Regions from separate parts of the Arthrobacter sp. P1_H7 genome, predicted to be linked through region 2. Evidence: riboswitches for the same ligand, from Rfam matches in the RefSeq annotation. Region 2 holds a riboswitch; each other region holds the start of a gene.
The links. Region 2 has a riboswitch for S-adenosylmethionine ahead of AC1DXI_RS03665 (aminotransferase class V-fold PLP-dependent enzyme). Riboswitches for the same ligand answer to the same signal wherever they lie in the genome.

Region 1 (5,543 bases), on a different contig from region 2:
GGATGCCGCCCTGCGGGAGGAGCTGGAATCGTCGGCCAAGGACCGCGCGGAAAACATCATGATCGTGGACTTGCTGCGCAACGACCTCAGCCACTTCGCCGTCCCGGGTTCGGTGGCCGTCAGCCGGCTGTGCGCGATCGAGAGCTACGCCACCGTGCACCAAATGGTGAGCACCATCGATGCCCGGCTTCGGCCCGGGATGCCGCGGGCCGAGGCCGTCGCGGCCTGCTTCCCCGCCGGTTCGATGACCGGCGCCCCCAAGGTCAGCACCATGGCCATCCTGGACCGGCTGGAGGCCGCGCCGCGCGGCGTGTACTCCGGGGCGATCGGCTACTTCTCCCTGAACGGGGCCGCCGACCTCGCCGTGGCAATCCGGACCCTCGTGGTCAGGGCCCTCGGCGAGGATACCGCGGAACTGAGCCTCGGCGTCGGCGGTGCCGTCACCGCCGACTCGACCCCGCAGGAGGAGTACGAGGAAATCCGGACCAAGGCGTTCGGCGTCCTCTCGGCGCTCGGCGCCGAGTTTCCCCACGGCTGAGTCGGCTCTCCCGCTGGTTCCCCCCGGCTACTGCAGGGTGGCCGTCAGCCGTGCGACGTTGTCCACGTATTTGACGCCCATCGGACGTTTCATCCAGTCCTCGAGCGTAAGTTCGCGCGAAATGCCCCGGTAGGTGTCCTCCACGGCGCTGATCCGCCGCACGATGTCCTCCCCCAGGAGCATCACCGAGACCTCCAGGTTCAGCGAGAAGGAGCGCATGTCCATGTTGCTGGAACCCAGCACGGCAACGTCGTCGTCGATCGTGAAGTGCTTGGCGTGCAGCACGAAGGGGGCCTTGTAGAGGTAGATCCGCACCCCGGCTTCAAGCAGAGCCTCATAGTAGGACTGCTGGGCGTGGTGGACCAGGAACTGGTCGCCCTTTTCCGAGACGAAGAGTTCGACATCGACGCCGCGCTGCGCCGCCGTCGTCACCGCATACAGCAGCGAGTCGTCCGGGACGAAGTACGGGCTGCAGATCGAGATCTTGCGCTGCGCCGAATAAATCAGCGTGTTGAAGAGCCGCAGATTGTTTTCGGTGATGAAGCCTGGTCCGCTGGGCACCACCTGGGCGGTGATGTTGCCGGCGTGCAGTTCGGGCCGGTGCGCGAGTTGTTCCTCAATGGACTCGTCGGTCTCGCTGAGCCAGTCGGTGGCGAAGACGACGTTGAGCGTGGTGACGATCGGTCCACGCAGGCAGGCCATCAGCTCGACCCATTCGCGGCCGATCTTGCGGTGCTTGGGGTTGTTGTAGGAGGGCTCGATCAGGTTCTGCGATCCGGTGAAGGCGATCTCGCCGTCGATCACCATGATCTTGCGGTGGTTGCGCAAGTCCGGCCGGCGCCACTGCCCCTGCAGCGGGTTGAGCGGCAGCATGGGCCGCCAGCGGATCTTGCTGGCCTTGAGCCGGGCGATCAGCTTGCGATATCCCTTGATGCGAAGCGTGCCAAGGTGGTCGAACAGGACACGGACCTCGACGCCGCGCTCGGCGGCCTCTTCCAGCGCGGTCAGCAGATCGTCCGTGACGTGGTCCGAGCTCATGATGTAGAACTCGGCGTTGACGAAGGACTTTGCGCCGCGGACCGCCTTGGCCATCGCCTTGATGGAGTCGGGGTAGCCGGGCAGCAGCTCCACTTGGTTACCGTCCACCATCGGCAGCGAGCCCAGCGTCTTGTTCAGTTCAGCGGCGGAAGCCACCCATTCGGGTCCGGCGTAGCGGCTTTCCAGCATCGCCAGTTCCGAGGTCCCGGCGCGCACTCGGGTATTGACCGCGTCCTGCTGCGCGCGGCGCTTGCGGGAGAGCCGGAAATTGCCGAACAGCAGGAACAAGGCCAGGCCGATGATGGGCACAATGAAGATGCCCAGCAACCACGCCATCGCGGTGGTGGGCCGCCGGTTTCCGGGGATGATGCCCAGGGCCAGCACGCGGATGGCGAAGTCGATCACCGTCAAAATCAGAATCGCCCAGGACGGTAAAGTTTCCGCCAGCGGAAATGGCCACAGCACAGGCGAACCCCTCAAGCTACAGGCCCGCGGAACAGTTCCGGAACGGGCAACGTGCAAATCCTATCCCGGGACCGCCGAGACTAAGCTGTAGCCATGACCACTCCTGCCCCCGTTCCTGCGCCCGCGACCGTGCTGGTCTTCCTCGACCCGGCGTTCGACGGCGGCCGCGTTGCCGACGCGTCGCAGCCGCAACTGATGGCCACGGACCTGGGCGCCACCCGCGGCGACGGCGTCTTCGAATCCCTGCTGGCCGTCGGCGGCCGGCCCCGCAAGATCCAGGCCCACCTGACCCGGCTGGCCGGCTCGGCCCGGCTGCTGGAGCTGGACATCCCGGCCGAGGACGCATGGCGGCGGGCGGTGGAAACCGCCATCCGCGAGTTCCGGGGGCAGGAACCTGCCGCGGCTGCAACGCACGGCACGGGGCAGGATGAGGTGGTGGTGAAGCTGATTGTCACCCGCGGGCCGGAGGGCGCGGCTGCCCCCACGTGCTGGGTCCAGGCCTCCGCGCCAGCGGCCGCGGGCCGCCGGCAGCGCGAGACCGGGATCGACGTCATCCTGCTGGACCGCGGCTACGACAGTGAAGTCGGCGAGCGCGCCCCGTGGCTCCTGCTCGGCGCCAAGACCCTTTCCTACGCCGTGAACATGGCGGCGTTGCGCTACGCCCACCGGCAGGGCGCCGACGACGTCATCTTCACGTCCGCGGACGGCCGGGTGCTGGAGGGTCCGACGTCGACCGTTCTGCTGGCCCACCTGGAAACCTCGGACGACGGCGCCGGCGGCGTCCGCACCGTCCGGCGGCTCATCACTCCCCAGCTGGACAGCGGCATCCTGCCCGGCACGTCACAGGGCGCCCTGTTCACCGCCGCCAAGGCCGCCGGCTGGGAGCTGGGCTACGGCCCGCTGGAGCCGAAGGACCTGCTGGACGCCGATGCGGTCTGGCTGATCTCCAGCATCCGGCTCCTGGCCCCGGTGAACCACATCGACGGCCAGGAAATCGGCACCCCGGAACTGCGGCGCCAGCTCACGGCCGAACTCAACGCCCTCTTCGCCACCATCGAATAGCAACGCGGGGTCAGGTACGGCCCATCCCATGTCCCCGGATGGGCCGTAAGTGACCCCGCGTTGGTGTTGCGCTCACCCCAGGGCGTCCGCGGGCACTGCCGGGCACCGGCGGAAGGAGGCCGGGTTGAATGCCGGGAGGGTGAACGTTGCCAGCACGGCGTCGAGCATTTCCGGGGCCCACGTGCTGTTCTCGCCCAGGGTCGCGCAGACACCCAGCACCACGGGCGTTCCGTCGGTTCGGCGGCGGATCTGGACCTGGACCGGCCCGGTCAGCCCGAGCGTGCGGACGGCGGCCAGACCCAGCTTGCGCACATCCCCGGCCTGATTCGCCGGCACCCTCCGGCTGACTTCGTCGCTGCCGGCGCGTCCATACGGAGTCCTGGTCTTCTCGAGGACCACCGCCACCGGGGCCATCGCGTTGCGTGCCGGGGTGCCGAACACCAGGCACACGTAGTCGGCGCCCGGGATAAATTCCTGGACCAGTTGCCCCGCCGGCATGTTCTTCCAGCTAACAGAGGCGGTTCCGGCCAGCAGGTGGACACCATGGGAGCCTTTGAAGACCCGCGGCTTGACCACCACGGGGCCGCTGAGGCCGGCGAGGGATGCCGGCGCGGCGGCGAGGTCGCCCGGAACCGCGAACCGGGGCACCGGAATGCCGGCTGCCTGCAGCGCCCAGGTGGTGAAAAGCTGATCGTTGGCGAGGGCCACCGCGGCAGGATCACCCACGATGATCCGCACGTCCTGGGCGAATCCGGCGCGGGCCGCGGCCAGGACCGGGAGTTCCACGGTGAGGGTCGGAATGATGACGTTGATGGCTTCGCGGTCCACCAGCCGGCGCAGGTCCAGGATCATGTCCGGGTCCGTCGCCGGCAGGAGCCTGACCGCGGCGGCGGCGGGAGCCTCCCCGGCCTGACGGGTGTCGGCGCGGGCATCGGAGCCGAGGTACGGGAGGCCCCGGGCTTCGAGCTGGGCCGCGACGGCCCGTCCGGCGGCGCTTGTAATCCCGGTAACGAGTATGCGCGGGTCCACTATTGCTCCATTCCGCCGTCACCGGCCGGACCGCGGCTGCGGCTCCGACCGTTCCAGCCACCGATTCTCAGACAGCCTGTTGATGGACAGACGAGTCGTTTCACGGACTGCTCGATTCACAAACTGCCAGAATCACCTGCAGCGCCGGCCGACGCGTCGGACCTAATCCCCCCAGTAGACGGCGAAACGTCCCGGCAGACACGAGTGGGCAGTACCCGAAACTGGAGCCCGCCACTACTCGCCCGGGCCACGGCCCGGTTACGGAACATGACGACGGCGGCGGTGCGGGCCGGCGTCGCAGGTGTTACGTTTTTGGGGAGTAATGAGAACCGGTGCCAAGCCCTGACTGGCCGGTCGGCAACCCTCCCTTTCGCGGCGGGGTGCCTCAGGTGAATACTCGGCAATCGAGAATTCGAGCTGCAAGCGTGAAAGAGGAGATCCGTCGTGACCGACACGTCAATACCCACAACAGCCACCAGTACAGTCCCCGCCGCAGCCCCCAGCACTGCACCCAGTGCACCACCTGCCGGCGAGGAAAGACTGGCCTACCGCCTGTTCACCGGCGCGGATGACCGCGCCTTTTGCGAGCGGGTGTCAGCCGCCCTGGCCGAGGGCTATGTGCTGCACGGAAGCCCCGCCGCCAGCTTCAACGGAAGCACCGTGATCGTGGCGCAGGCGCTGGTCCTGCCCGCCGCGATTGCAAGTGCGGACGCCGCCGTGGCCAATGCGGTTGATGAGCTCGACGCCGACGAGTTTGGCGCCGACGGGGCCTTCGCGGGCCACGCATGAGCTACGCCGGAGACCTCAGCCCGGATCAGGCGTGGGCCAAGCTGGAGGCCGGAGCCATCCTGGTGGATGTCCGAACCGAGGGCGAATGGGCCAACATCGGCATCCCGGACACCGCGGCCGCGGGCGAAAGCCGCAACGATCCGCTCTTCATCCAGTGGAACCTCGCCGGCGGCACGCCGAACCCGCACTTCGTGGAACAGCTAAGGCAGCAGGCGCCGGAGGACATCGCCGTCGAGCTGGTGTTCCTTTGCCGCTCCGGTGCCCGGTCGATCGCCGCCGCGACGGCCGCGACGGCCGCCGGCTACACCTCGTACAACGTCCTCGAGGGCTTCGAAGGCGAGACCGACCGCTTCGGCGAACGCACCGTCAACGGCTGGAAGAACCGCGGCCTGCCCACCAACCTCGGAAAGATTTAAGTGACTTTCAATCCCGACGCCGCCGGCTGGGCGGCCGACACCCAGGCTGTCCGCGGCGGCCTTGACCGCACCGGCTTCCAGGAAACCACCGAGCCGATCTTCCTCAACTCAGGATTCGTCTACGAGTCCGCGGCCGCCGCCGAGCGCGCCTTCACCGGGGAGGACGAGCGCTTCGTCTACTCCCGCTACGGCAACCCCTCCGTCGC
Region 2 (5,543 bases):
GCCCGGGTGGATTCCGATGCCGCGAGGTAGTAGCTGCGGGACTTGGTCAGCTCCTGGATGTCCTCCGTGGTGACGGAATCCTCCCACCGCGTCACGTGGCTCTCCAGCCCGGTGAACTCGGGGCCCACGGCGGGGCGGAAGTGTGGTTTGAGGACGTCCCCGGCGTGCATGATCCGGGAGAGGCGGTGCACCCAGGGCACGCTGGTGTCCAGCTGGTTCCAGATCAGGCCCAGCACTCCGTGCGGCCGGAGGATCCGGGCAATCTCGGTGCTGGCCAGGCCAGGGTCGCACCAGTGCCACGCCTGGGCGACCGTGACGAGGTCGAAGGACTCCGGCTCGAGACCGGTGTCCTCGGCGCTGCCCTCGATGGCGATGACGTCCGGCAGGGTCCGGCGCAACTGCTCGAGCATGTCGGCCGAGGGGTCCACAGCCACCGTGCCCAGTCCGCGTTTTGCCAGGAGCGCAGTGAACTTCCCGGTACCGGCGCCAATGTCCGCGGCGTCCTTGGCCCCCGCCGGGACCAGCCAGCCGGCCGACTCCTGCGGATAGCCGGGGCGGACACGTTCATAGTGTTCCCCGCCGTCCTGGAAGCTTTGTCCGAGTTCCTGGCGCCGCCCGCTGTGCAGCTTAGGTCCACTGTGCAGCCTAGCTTCACTGTGCAGCCTGGGGCCGGCGCTTGCCACGTGCGATCTCCTTCGGAAGGTCCTGCTTGTTTCAGATACCTTTCGAATTTACCGCACCCGCGCCGGGCCCTGATCCTGCGCTAGTCGAGGGTGCAGGGCGCAGCGCCGGCGGTGCCCGGGGTGTTCGGCGCCCAGTGGGGGTAGCTGCGGGTATCGTTGGCCGGCACCCAGCGGCCGGCGTCCACCACGTAGTCCCAGCCGAGTCCGTTCTGCCGCAGCTGCTGCAGGCCGGCCAGCAGGCGTTCGGCATCCTCCAGCCGCGAGCCCAGCCCGAAGCTGGCCCGCAGGGAGCCGGAGGGCAGGCCGAGCCGCTTGAGCAGCGGGTGGGCGCAGAAGCGGCCGTCGCGCAGGCCAATGCCGTGTTCAGCCGACAGGTAGGCGGCCACCAGCCCGGCGTCGAAGCCTTCCACGGAAAAGTTCACGACGCCGATCGTGCCGGTGCCCGGCTGACCGCCTTCGGAGGAAGAAGCGGAAGGCGAATCGGCAAAGATCCGGTGCACGGTTACTCCGTCGATGCCCTGGAGGCCTTCGACGAGGAAGGACCGGATGGCGTCCTCGTGGGCCTGCCACTGCTCCGGGTCCAGGGCTGCAATGACCTGGGTGGCACGGGCGAGGGCCGCCGCGCCAAGGACGTTCGGCGAGCCGCCCTCGTGCCGGGCAGGTCCCGTGGTCCAGCTGACGGAGTCGAGCCGGGCGTCGCGGACCGCGCCGCCACCGGCCAGGTGCGGGGTGCCGGCGTCGAGCCAGTCCGTCCGCCCCACCAGCACGCCCGCGCCGAACGGGGCGTACAGCTTGTGCCCAGAGAAGGCGAGGTAGTCGACGCCGTCCGCGGCGATGTCAATCCGCCGGTGCGGGGCCAGCTGCGCGGCGTCGACAACGATCCTGGCGCCGTACTCGTGTGCCAGCGCGGCCAGGGCCCGGATCGGCAGGATCTCCCCGGTGACGTTGGAAGCGCCGGTGACGGCCAGCAGGCTGACGTCCCCGCGCGCCAGCTCGTCGCGCAGGCGGTCCACCGTGGCCGCGAGGGTAGGGGCGGCCACGACGCTGCGGTGCGGGACATTCTGCCAGGGCAGGAGGTTGGCGTGGTGCTCGATGTCGAGGTAGACGACCTCGCCCGCGGGCCGTCCGTCGCGCAGCGGCAGGCAGCCAGCCAGCAGGTTCAGGGAATCGGTGGTGTTGCGGGTGAAGATCACGGAATCGTCCGGCCGGCCGCCGACGAAGTCCCGCACGATGTCCCGGGCGTTCTCGTAGACGGACGTGCTGATCTGCGATGCGTAGCCGGCGCCGCGGTGCACGCTGGCGTAGTACGGCAGGATTTCGTTCAGGTAGGCCGAGACCACGGACAGGGCCGGGGCGGAGGCGCCGTAGTCGAGGTTGGCGTAGCGGGTGTGGCCGCCGGTGATCAGCGGCGCCTGGATTTCCGCCCCGGTAACGGCGGCCAGCGGGCGGGCCGCGAGGGCGAGGCGGCCATCAGCCTGCCCTGCAGACTGTTCTGCACCGGCGGCATGGAATTCGGGGGCAACGGGGAAAATGGCAGTTGTCATGGGACCTCACTCGAACAGGACCCCACACCGTGGGAATCCGCGCTTGCCGGGTCCGTTCCGGACCGGCCAGGTCGTCACCCGGGGCACCCCACCGCGACTGGAGGGTTGCCGGCCAGCAAACCGGGGTTTAGCGCTGGCACTCGTGACCTGCATCGAGCGTAGGACATCCGCGCAGCCGGGGAAAAGGCGGCCGCCGATTGTGAAGCGGATTATTACGGGCGCGGTTCAGTTGTTGGGGTGGGCCGGGAAGAGGTCGTCGAGTCCGGGGTTGAGCCGCTTGAGGACTTCCGAGTGCAGGATCGAATTGGTGGCCAGGGCGTTGCCGCCGAAGGGTCCGTCCTCGCCCTCGAGCGAGGTGAAGCGGCCGCCGGCCTCGGTCACGATCGGGACCAGGGCGGCCATGTCGTAGAGGTTCAGCTCGGGCTCGCAGGCGATGTCCACGGCACCCTCGGCCACGAGGCAGTAGGACCAGAAGTCACCGTAGGCGCGGGTCCGCCACACTTCCTCGGTCAGGCCCAGGAACTCATCCAGGTTCCCGCGTTCCTTCCAGCCGCCAAGGCTGGAGTAGGACAGCGAGGCGTCCTCGAGATTGGAGACATTGGATACCTTCAACCGTGTGGCGGCGGCGAGCGAGCGGCCCGTGTAGGCGCCCGCACCCTTGGCGGCCCACCAGCGCTTGCCCAGTGCCGGCGCGCTGACTACGCCGACCACCGGTTCGCCCTCATCGACGAGGGCGATCAGGGTGGCCCAGACCGGGACGCCGCGGACAAAGTTCTTGGTGCCGTCGATCGGGTCGATGATCCACCGGCGGGAACCGTGGCCCGAGCTGCCGAATTCTTCGCCCAGGACCGCGTCCCGCGGACGTGACCGGGAGAGCTGGCCGCGGATGGCCTCTTCCGCGGACTTGTCGGCATCGGTGACGGGTGTGAGGTCGGGCTTCGTCTCGATCCGAAGGTCGAGCGCCTTGAAGCGGCTCATGGTCTGGGAATCGACCGAATCTGCCAGTACATGGGCAAGGCGCAGGTCATCGTTGTAGCTCGAAGCGGGTTGGCTCATGGTTCCAAACTACCGTCAAACCGGGCTGCCGGGCGGGAGGCCGCGGCACGGCGCCGCAGCCCGGTGGCCGGGCCGGCTAGGAGACGGTGCCCAGTTCCTTGGTTTCCTGTGCTTCCATCCGCGGGTCCGTGCCCAGCAGCCGGCGCAGGGACGCGAGCCTGGCCGGTCCCGAGGGCCCCGCGTGCCCGGCCGCAACCCATTTGTCGACGCCGCAGTTGACGGCGGTGGAGTCATGCTTGCAGCCGCGTTCGCAGTCATCGGTTCCCGGTTCCAGGTCCGGGAAGGAACGGAGGATCCGGTCGGGGTCCACGTGGGCCAGGCCGAAGGACCGGATACCGGGGGTGTCGATGATCCAGCTGCCCGCCGGGGCATCGTTGACCTTGAGCGCCAGTGCCGAGGAGGACGTGTGGCGGCCGCGGCCGGTTACCGCGTTTACGCCTCCCGTGGCCCGCTCGGCCCCGGTCAGGGCGTTGACCATGGTGGACTTGCCGACGCCGGAATGGCCCAGCATCACTGTGACCTTGCCGTCGAGGTAGTCGCGCAGCTGGGACACCGCGTCCTTGTCGAGCCGGGCGGAGAGCCCGTCGTCGGAGCGGGCGTCGATGCCGGAAGCGGCGGAGTCCGCGGTCTTGGAGATGATGACGGGAAAATCGAGGTGCTGGTAGTTGGACAGCAGTTCGGCGGGATCCTTGACGTCGGCCTTGGTGACGAGCAGCAGCGGCTCAATGCCGGCGTCGTACGCGGCCACCAGTGCGCGGTCGATGAAACCGGTCCGCGGCTCGGGGTTGGCGGCGGCGACCACCACCACCAGCTGGTCGGCGTTGGCCACGACGGCGCGTTCGATCGGGTCCGTGTCGTCGGCGCTGCGGCGCAGCAGTGTCTTGCGGTCCTGGATCTTGACCAGCCGCGCGAGGGTGTCGGGCTCGCCGGTGACGTCGCCGACCAGGGAGACGAAATCGCCGGCAACCACGGGGTTGCGGCGCAGCTCCCGGGCGCGGGCCGCGATGATCTTGCGTTCGTCCGGGGTCCCTTCGCCGACGACGGCGGTGTAGCGGCCGCGGTCAACGGTGATGATGCGTCCGGTGACGGCGTCGTCGTAGCTGGGCCGGTCCTTGGTGCGGGGGCGGGTGCCCTTCTTGTTCGGCCGGATCCGGACGTCGGACTCGTCCCAGGAATCAGTGCTGCGTGCCACCGGCGGTGTCCTCATCTGCGGCGGGTCCCTGTGCCAGCATCGCTTCCCAGAGTTGCGGGAAATCGGGCATGGTCTTGGCCGTGGTTGCGATGTCCTCGACCTCCACGCCCGGTACGGCAAGGCCGAGGATGGCGCCGGCGGTTGCCATACGGTGGTCCGCGTAGCTGTGCACCACACCGCCGTGCAGCGCGGCCGGGCGGATGATGAGGCCGTCGGCGGTCTCTTCGGCGTCGCCGCCGAGGCGGTTGATTTCGGCGACGAGGGCGGCGAGCCGGTCCGTTTCGTGGCCGCGGAGGTGGGCGATGCCGCTGAGCCGCGAGGGGCCGGCGGCGAGGGCGCAGAGTGCGGCCACGGTGGGGGCGAGCTCGCTGGTCTCGTCGAAGTCGCCGCCCTTGATCTCCGGCCCTCCGCTGACGGTCAGGGTGCCGCCGTCCACTGTCACGGTGGCGCCCATGGCGGTAAGGATGCCGCGCCACAGATCACCGACCTGGGTGGTTTCCGCGGGCCAGTTCGGGATCCGCACGGTGCCGCCGGTGGCCAGGGCCGCCGCGAGGAACGGGCCGGCGTTTGAGAGATCCTGCTCGATCCGGACGTCGAAGGCGCGGATCGGGCCGGGGGAGACAACCCAGTGGTTCGGCACCGAGTCATCGACCGCCACGCCCACGCCGCGCAGCACGGCCACGGTCATGTTGATGTGGTCCAGGCTCGGCACGGGCTTGCCGGCGTGCTCCCGGCTTTGATGTTCGAGGTGGAGTCCCTCGGTGAAGCGTGCCCCGGCCAGCAGCAGGGCGGAGACGAACTGGGACGAAGCGCTGGCATCGATGATCAGGTGGCCGCCGCGCACCTCGCCCGTGCTGTGGACGGTGAACGGCAATGACGACGCCCGACCGCCGTCTGGCGCGGTCACTGCCACACCCAGGCCGGCCAGGGCCTCGATGATGGTGCCCATGGGGCGTTTGCGGGCGTGCGGGTCGCCGTCGAAACGGGACTCACCACGGCGCAGCGCCGCCACCGGAGGCACAAAGCGCATGACCGTGCCGGCGAGGCCGCAGTCGATCGCCGTGTCCG
Region 3 (5,543 bases), on a different contig from region 2:
GCCGGAAACGCTGCGCGAGCGTCTCGTAGGCAGCTTCAGCCGAAGGTGCTGCGGCCGATGGCGCGGCGGGGGCTGTGGTCTCTGGTGCGTAGGACATGCGTTCCCTCGGTTGCTGTTGGCCGGACTAGAGCTTGGCGACGTCGGCGGCGGGATCCTGGTCCCAGGGGGTGGGCAGGATGCCCTTCTGGTAGCTGGCAAACCAGGCTTTGACCTCCGGGGACTGGAAGGCGGCCTTGAGGGCCGCAGCCTTCTCCGACCCGGCGAAATCCTTCCGCCCGGCAACCACGATCCGGAACGGGACCTGGTCCGCATCCGTTTCGAAGGCCAGCGCGTCGTCTTTGCTGTGCCCGGCGTCGGCGGCCATCCGGGCGACCAGGAAGCCGGCATCGACGTCGGGAAGGGTCTTGGCGAGGGACTGCTGGTCCACTTCCACGAACTGCAGCTTCTTCGGGTTGGCGGTGATGTTCTTCTGCGAGGTGTGGATCACGGTTGCGTCGGACAGCTCCAGCAGGCCGGCATCGCGCAGCATGAACAGGGCCCGGCCGTTGTTCGCCGGGTCCACGGGGATGCCGATCTTGGCGCCGTCCGGGAGCTCGTCCAGGGACTTGTACTTGTCAGACCAGATGCCGCCCGGCGCGCTGTAGACGTAGAACAGTCCCACGTTCTCCAGGCCCTTGTCCTGGTTGAACTGCTTCAGGTAGGCGTTGTGCTGGAAGAAGTTGGCGTCGAATTCGCCGTTGGCCACGGCCAGGTTGGGCTGGATGATGTCCGTGACGTACGTGGGCTCCAGGGTCCAGCCCTGGGCCGCGAGCAGCTTCTGGGCCAGCTTGGTTGGTTCCTGGTACGGGGCGGACTCGGTGACGATGATCTTGATCGTCTTGCCGCCGCTGGCGCCGGCACCGCCGGGGTTGGTGAGGCCGCAGCCGGTCAGTGCCGCGGCGGACACTGCGCCGGCGCCGGCGAGGGCATACTTGAGGAAATTTCTACGCTGCATGGTCTTGGTCCTTTGTGGTGGTTCGCGCTGAGCTATGGCTAGGCCGTGACGGTGGCGGGCTGGTTTTCGGCAGCCGCGGAGAATTCGGTGAAGGCTCCCCGGAAGGCGGCGGCGGGGTGGCGGCCGTTGAGGCGCGGCCCGGCGCCGAAGAGCTTTTCGCGCAGGGTTCCCGGCGCGTAGCCGGTCTGGGCCAGGCCACGGCTGCGCAGTTCCGGCAGCACCCCGTCGATGAAGTCGGTGTAGGAGCCGGGGATGGTCTGGTTGATGATGTTGATGCCGTCGATTCCGGCGTCCTGCCACTGCTCGAGGCGGTCGGCTATCTGGTCCGGCGTTCCCACCACCCGGTTGGCCCGGCTGCGGTAGAGCGCAATGTCGCGGAGGGTGGGGTTGCCGCCACGGACGGAGGCGCGGATGGCCGTGAGATGGCCCTGGCTGCCTTCGGTCTCCAGGTCACCGAGCGGCGTGTCCAGCGGCAGGCCGCCGAGGTCGACGCCGAACCCGCCGCCCACGTGGGCCAGCAGGGCCTCAATGTCCAGGCTGTCCTCGAGTTCGTCGGCTTTGCGGTTCGCCTCGGCTTCGGTGCCGCCCACCACGAAGTGCATACCCTGCAGGAACTTCACGTCATCCGGATGGCGGCCGGCGGCAACGGCCTGATCCCGGACGGCCGCGGTGTACTTCGCGGCCACCTCGGTGCTCGGCGCGAGGGTGAAGGTGGCCTCGGCGTTGGCGGCGCAGAACTGCTGGCCGCGGCCGGAGCTCCCGGCCTGGAAAAGCACCGGGGTGCGTTGCGGCGACGGGGCCGCGAGGTGGGGCCCGTCGATCGAGTACCGGGGTCCGCGGTGGTAGATCTTGCTGACTTTCTCCGGGTCCGCGTGGACTCCGGTCTCCTTGTCCCGGAGCAGCGCATCGTCTGCCCAGGACCCTTCCCACAATTTGTAGGCGGCCTCGACGTATTCGTCCGCCCAGTCGTAGCGTTCGTCATGCTTGGTCAGCTCTGTGGCGTTGAAGTTCCGGTGCGCGTTTTCCAGCACGCTGGTGACGATGTTCCAGGCCACGCGGCCGCCGCTGATGTGGTCCAGCGTGGACATCTGCCGGGCGAACTGGAACGGGTGGCTCTGGATCACCGACGACGTCGCGGCCAGCCCGATCTCCCGCGTTCCGGTGGCGAGCGCGGACAGCAGGATGAGGGGGTCGTTGGAGGGCACCTGCAGTCCCTTTTTCAGCAGCGATGCCCAGCCGCCGTCGTAGTCGCCGTAGAGACCGACGACGTCGGCGAAGAAGATCGCGTCAAACTTCGCGTCCTCGAGCTGGCGGGCCAGGTCGACCCAGAGCTGGAGTTCGTTGAACCGGTGCTGCTGGGCTTCCGGGCGCCGCCACTGGCCGCCCATGATGTGGCTGGACGTGTTCATCACGAAGGCGCTGATCAGCAGGCGGGGGCGGGGTCCGTCGAAGCGGGTACTGGGTGTTGAAGTCATGGGGTGCTTTCCGCTGGGGAGGTGGGAAGAGGGTGCTGCGGGACGCTCAGAGGCGCTTGTCCAGGCGCCGGGCAACATAGGACCCGCCCAGCTGAACGATGGTGACCAGCAGGATCATCAGGACAATCGCGGTGATCATGAGCGGAGTTTCGTAGCGGTAGTAGCCGTACCGGATGGCGAAGTCGCCGATTCCGCCGCCGCCCACCAGGCCGGCCATCGCCGAGTAGGAGATGAAGCTGACGGTCATGATGGTGATGGAGCTGACGAGTCCGGGCTTCGCCTCCACAATCAGGACGTCCCGGACGATCTGGGACCGGCTGGCGCCCATGGACCGTGCCGCTTCGACCACTCCGCCGCCGAGCTGGCTCAGGTTCTGTTCCACAAAGCGGGCGAAATAGGGGATGGCGTTGAGAGTCAGCGGGACAATGACGGCGGCCGTGCCGATGGTCGTGCCGACAATGAACCTGGTCACGGGAATGATCGCGATCAGCAGGATCAGGAACGGGAACGAGCGGAGCAGGTTGACCAGTCCGTCCAGGACGCGGTGCAGTTTTGGCCGGTGCTTGAGCCCGTTGGGACCGATGGTGTAGAGCAGGACACCCAGCGGTGTCCCGAGGAGCACCGCCAGCGGGATGGCCACCAGCAGCATGGTGAGGGTCTGCCCCATGGCGACGCCGATTTCGGGCAGGACTTCCAGGACGCGGTCAAACATTGATCAGGCCCTCCGACTCGGCTGTGGTGTGGGTGCCCCTCCCGGAGCGGTCCAGCTGGATCTCATCGGAGACCAGGTAGCGGCCGATCGACGTCGCCGGGTGGAAGCCGGGGCGCCGGAGTTCGGTGAGGTCGAACTGCTCCACCACCCGGCCCTCTTCCATGACCGCGACGTTGTCCGCGATGGCCTTGATGACGTTCATCTCGTGGGTGACCACCACGATCGTGATGCCGAATTCGGCGTTGACGTCGGCCAGGTACTGCAGGACCGATGACGTCGTCCGGGGATCGACAGCCGACGTCGGCTCGTCGCAGAGCAGCACCTTGGGCCCGGTGGCGAGGGCGCGGGCGATCGCCACCCGCTGTTTCTGGCCCCCCGAGAGCTTGGCCGGATATGTCCCCGCCTTGTCGGCGAGGTCCACGATTTCCAAGGTTTCGGCGGCCCGCCTTCGGCGTTCTGCCTTCCCGACGCCGGCGAACTTCAGGGACAGCTCCACATTTTCCTGGGCCGTGAGGTTGTTGAGGAGATTGAAGTGCTGGAAAATCATGCCGATGTCGTGCCGCTTGGTCCGGAGCTCGGCGTCGGAGAGGGTCACCAAGTCCACGCCGTCCACCAGGACGCGTCCCGACGTCGGGCGCTCGAGGAGGTTGATGTTGCGCAGCAGCGTGGATTTGCCGGCGCCGGAGAACCCGATGATGCCCTGAATGGTGCCCCGCCTGATGTGCAGGCTGACGTCGTCGACGGCCGTGAAGGGGCCAGCGGCCGAAGCGAAGGACGTGCTGACGTTCTGGATCTCGATCACAGGCCCCCACCTGCTCGGGGCCGCGGCGCTGCCGCTGTCTGCGTGTTCATGATTTCCTCCGGGCTCGCCCGAGGAAAGCCCTGGGTCCTGGCTTCCGGGCAGCGCTGAGCGAAGCCGCGGGAGCCTAAGAACACAGTGGTTCTCCATCGGTCCTGGCGGTAGCACCGTCCTCAAAGAGGGGGTTGCTGCGGCGTCACAGAGCCAGATCTCTCAGCCGCTCGGGATGGTTACGAGTCCATCTCACACGGCAATGCGGCGGATACGGAAAAAGCCGGTCACATTTTGTAACCGACTCTTCCCAACCTGTTGATCGTCATTCCCGGGCCGTTAGATGCCCACGCGCCAGCCTTCGCGGGCCGGGCACGCGTCCACGACGACGTCCAGCCCGGCGGCTTTGGCGCGGTCCGCCGCGGCCTCGTCGAAGACGCCCAGCTGCAGCCAGACGGCTTTGGCGCCTACGGCGATGGCCTCGTCAATGACGGCCCCCACCCTGTGGGAGTTGACGAAGCAGTCCACGACGTCGATCGGGTGCTTCTCCGCCGGGATGTCCGCCAGGGAACGGTACCCCTTCTCCCCGTGGACGTCGTCGCCGGGAAGGTTGACCGGAATGATGGTCATGCCCATCCGGTCCCGGACATAGAGGGAGACTTCGTACGCCGAGCGCCATTCGTTGGTGCTGAGGCCGACCACCGCCCACGTGCCTTTGGTTCGCATGAGGCGGTCAATGACTGCCGGATCGTTAACATGGGCCATGCATCAACCTTACTCCTGCGGCCTTTCCGGACAATCGCCGAATAAATGAATGATTTCGACCGGGCCCAGGCCGCGTGAACGAATATTACAGCGCTCCCAGGCGTCGATTTTGTGGAATCCTGCATCTGAAGTTCTAGTAGGTAATGACCATCCCGAGCGGCCGAGAGACCTGGATCGATGACGCCGCAGCAACCCCCGGTGACGTGAGATGACCATTCCCACGGAACTGTTCCGCCCTCCTTCGAGCAAATTCGAGGGAACCGGAGGGACCAAGGGTGCTACTGCCAGGACCGATGGAGTGCAGCAATGACCCCTGAGAATTATTCCGCCCTGCCCACCTTTCCCCGGCACGGCGCCGCCGCGACGGCGGGAACTGCCCAGGCAGAGACGGTTGCGTTCTGGGAAACCCAGGCTCTCCGCCTCGACTGGGCGGACGTGCCCGGCGGCGCAATGGAGCGCGCCAAGCCCTGGCACACCGCGCACCGCCGGGTCCCGGCCGACGTCGAGGCCGGCATCGGACCGCAGATCACCTGGTTCGAAGGGGGCAGACTCAATGTCGCCTACAACTGCGTCGACCGCCACGTAGCGGCGGGGCGCGGGGACAAGGTGGCCCTGCACTTCGAGGGCGAGCCCGGTGACCGCCGTGCCGTCACCTACGCCGACCTCCAGCGCGAGGTCTCCAAAGCCGCCAACGTCCTCCTGGATCTCGGCATCACCAAGGGCGACCGGGTGGTCATCTACCTCCCCGTCATCCCCGAAACCGTCATCATCACCCTCGCCGTGGCCCGCATCGGCGCCATCCATTCC

Region 1: linked by a shared signal. The riboswitch ahead of AC1DXI_RS11885 (DUF1737 domain-containing protein) and the one ahead of AC1DXI_RS03665 (aminotransferase class V-fold PLP-dependent enzyme) in region 2 are both predicted to bind S-adenosylmethionine.
Region 3: linked by a shared signal. The riboswitch ahead of AC1DXI_RS13455 (methionine ABC transporter ATP-binding protein) and the one ahead of AC1DXI_RS03665 (aminotransferase class V-fold PLP-dependent enzyme) in region 2 are both predicted to bind S-adenosylmethionine.

What each region holds. Positions count from the first base shown of each region.
Region 1 covers NZ_JBFUCO010000010.1:206,401-211,943, forward strand. Annotated here, with positions in the region: gene pabB (aminodeoxychorismate synthase component I) at 1-538, shown strand, start outside; gene cls (cardiolipin synthase) at 566-2,041, opposite strand; gene AC1DXI_RS11875 (aminodeoxychorismate lyase) at 2,135-3,103, shown strand; gene AC1DXI_RS11880 (ATP-grasp domain-containing protein) at 3,176-4,132, opposite strand; SAM riboswitch class IV at 4,451-4,564, shown strand; gene AC1DXI_RS11885 (DUF1737 domain-containing protein) at 4,673-4,921, shown strand; gene AC1DXI_RS11890 (rhodanese-like domain-containing protein) at 4,918-5,337, shown strand; gene AC1DXI_RS11895 (O-succinylhomoserine sulfhydrylase) at 5,338-5,543, shown strand, end outside.
Region 2 covers NZ_JBFUCO010000003.1:155,466-161,008, forward strand. Annotated here, with positions in the region: gene AC1DXI_RS03660 (class I SAM-dependent methyltransferase) at 1-683, opposite strand, end outside; gene AC1DXI_RS03665 (aminotransferase class V-fold PLP-dependent enzyme) at 764-2,227, opposite strand; SAM riboswitch class IV at 2,262-2,375, opposite strand; gene hisN (histidinol-phosphatase) at 2,453-3,283, opposite strand; gene rsgA (ribosome small subunit-dependent GTPase A) at 3,360-4,475, opposite strand; gene aroA (3-phosphoshikimate 1-carboxyvinyltransferase) at 4,459-5,543, opposite strand, start outside.
Region 3 covers NZ_JBFUCO010000012.1:30,066-35,608, reverse strand. Annotated here, with positions in the region: gene AC1DXI_RS13475 (acyl-CoA dehydrogenase family protein) at 1-97, opposite strand, end outside; gene AC1DXI_RS13470 (MetQ/NlpA family ABC transporter substrate-binding protein) at 125-994, opposite strand; gene AC1DXI_RS13465 (LLM class flavin-dependent oxidoreductase) at 1,033-2,469, opposite strand; gene AC1DXI_RS13460 (methionine ABC transporter permease) at 2,516-3,181, opposite strand; gene AC1DXI_RS13455 (methionine ABC transporter ATP-binding protein) at 3,174-3,983, opposite strand; SAM riboswitch class I at 4,124-4,213, opposite strand; gene AC1DXI_RS13450 (CoA-binding protein) at 4,311-4,736, opposite strand; gene acs (acetate--CoA ligase) at 5,043-5,543, shown strand, end outside.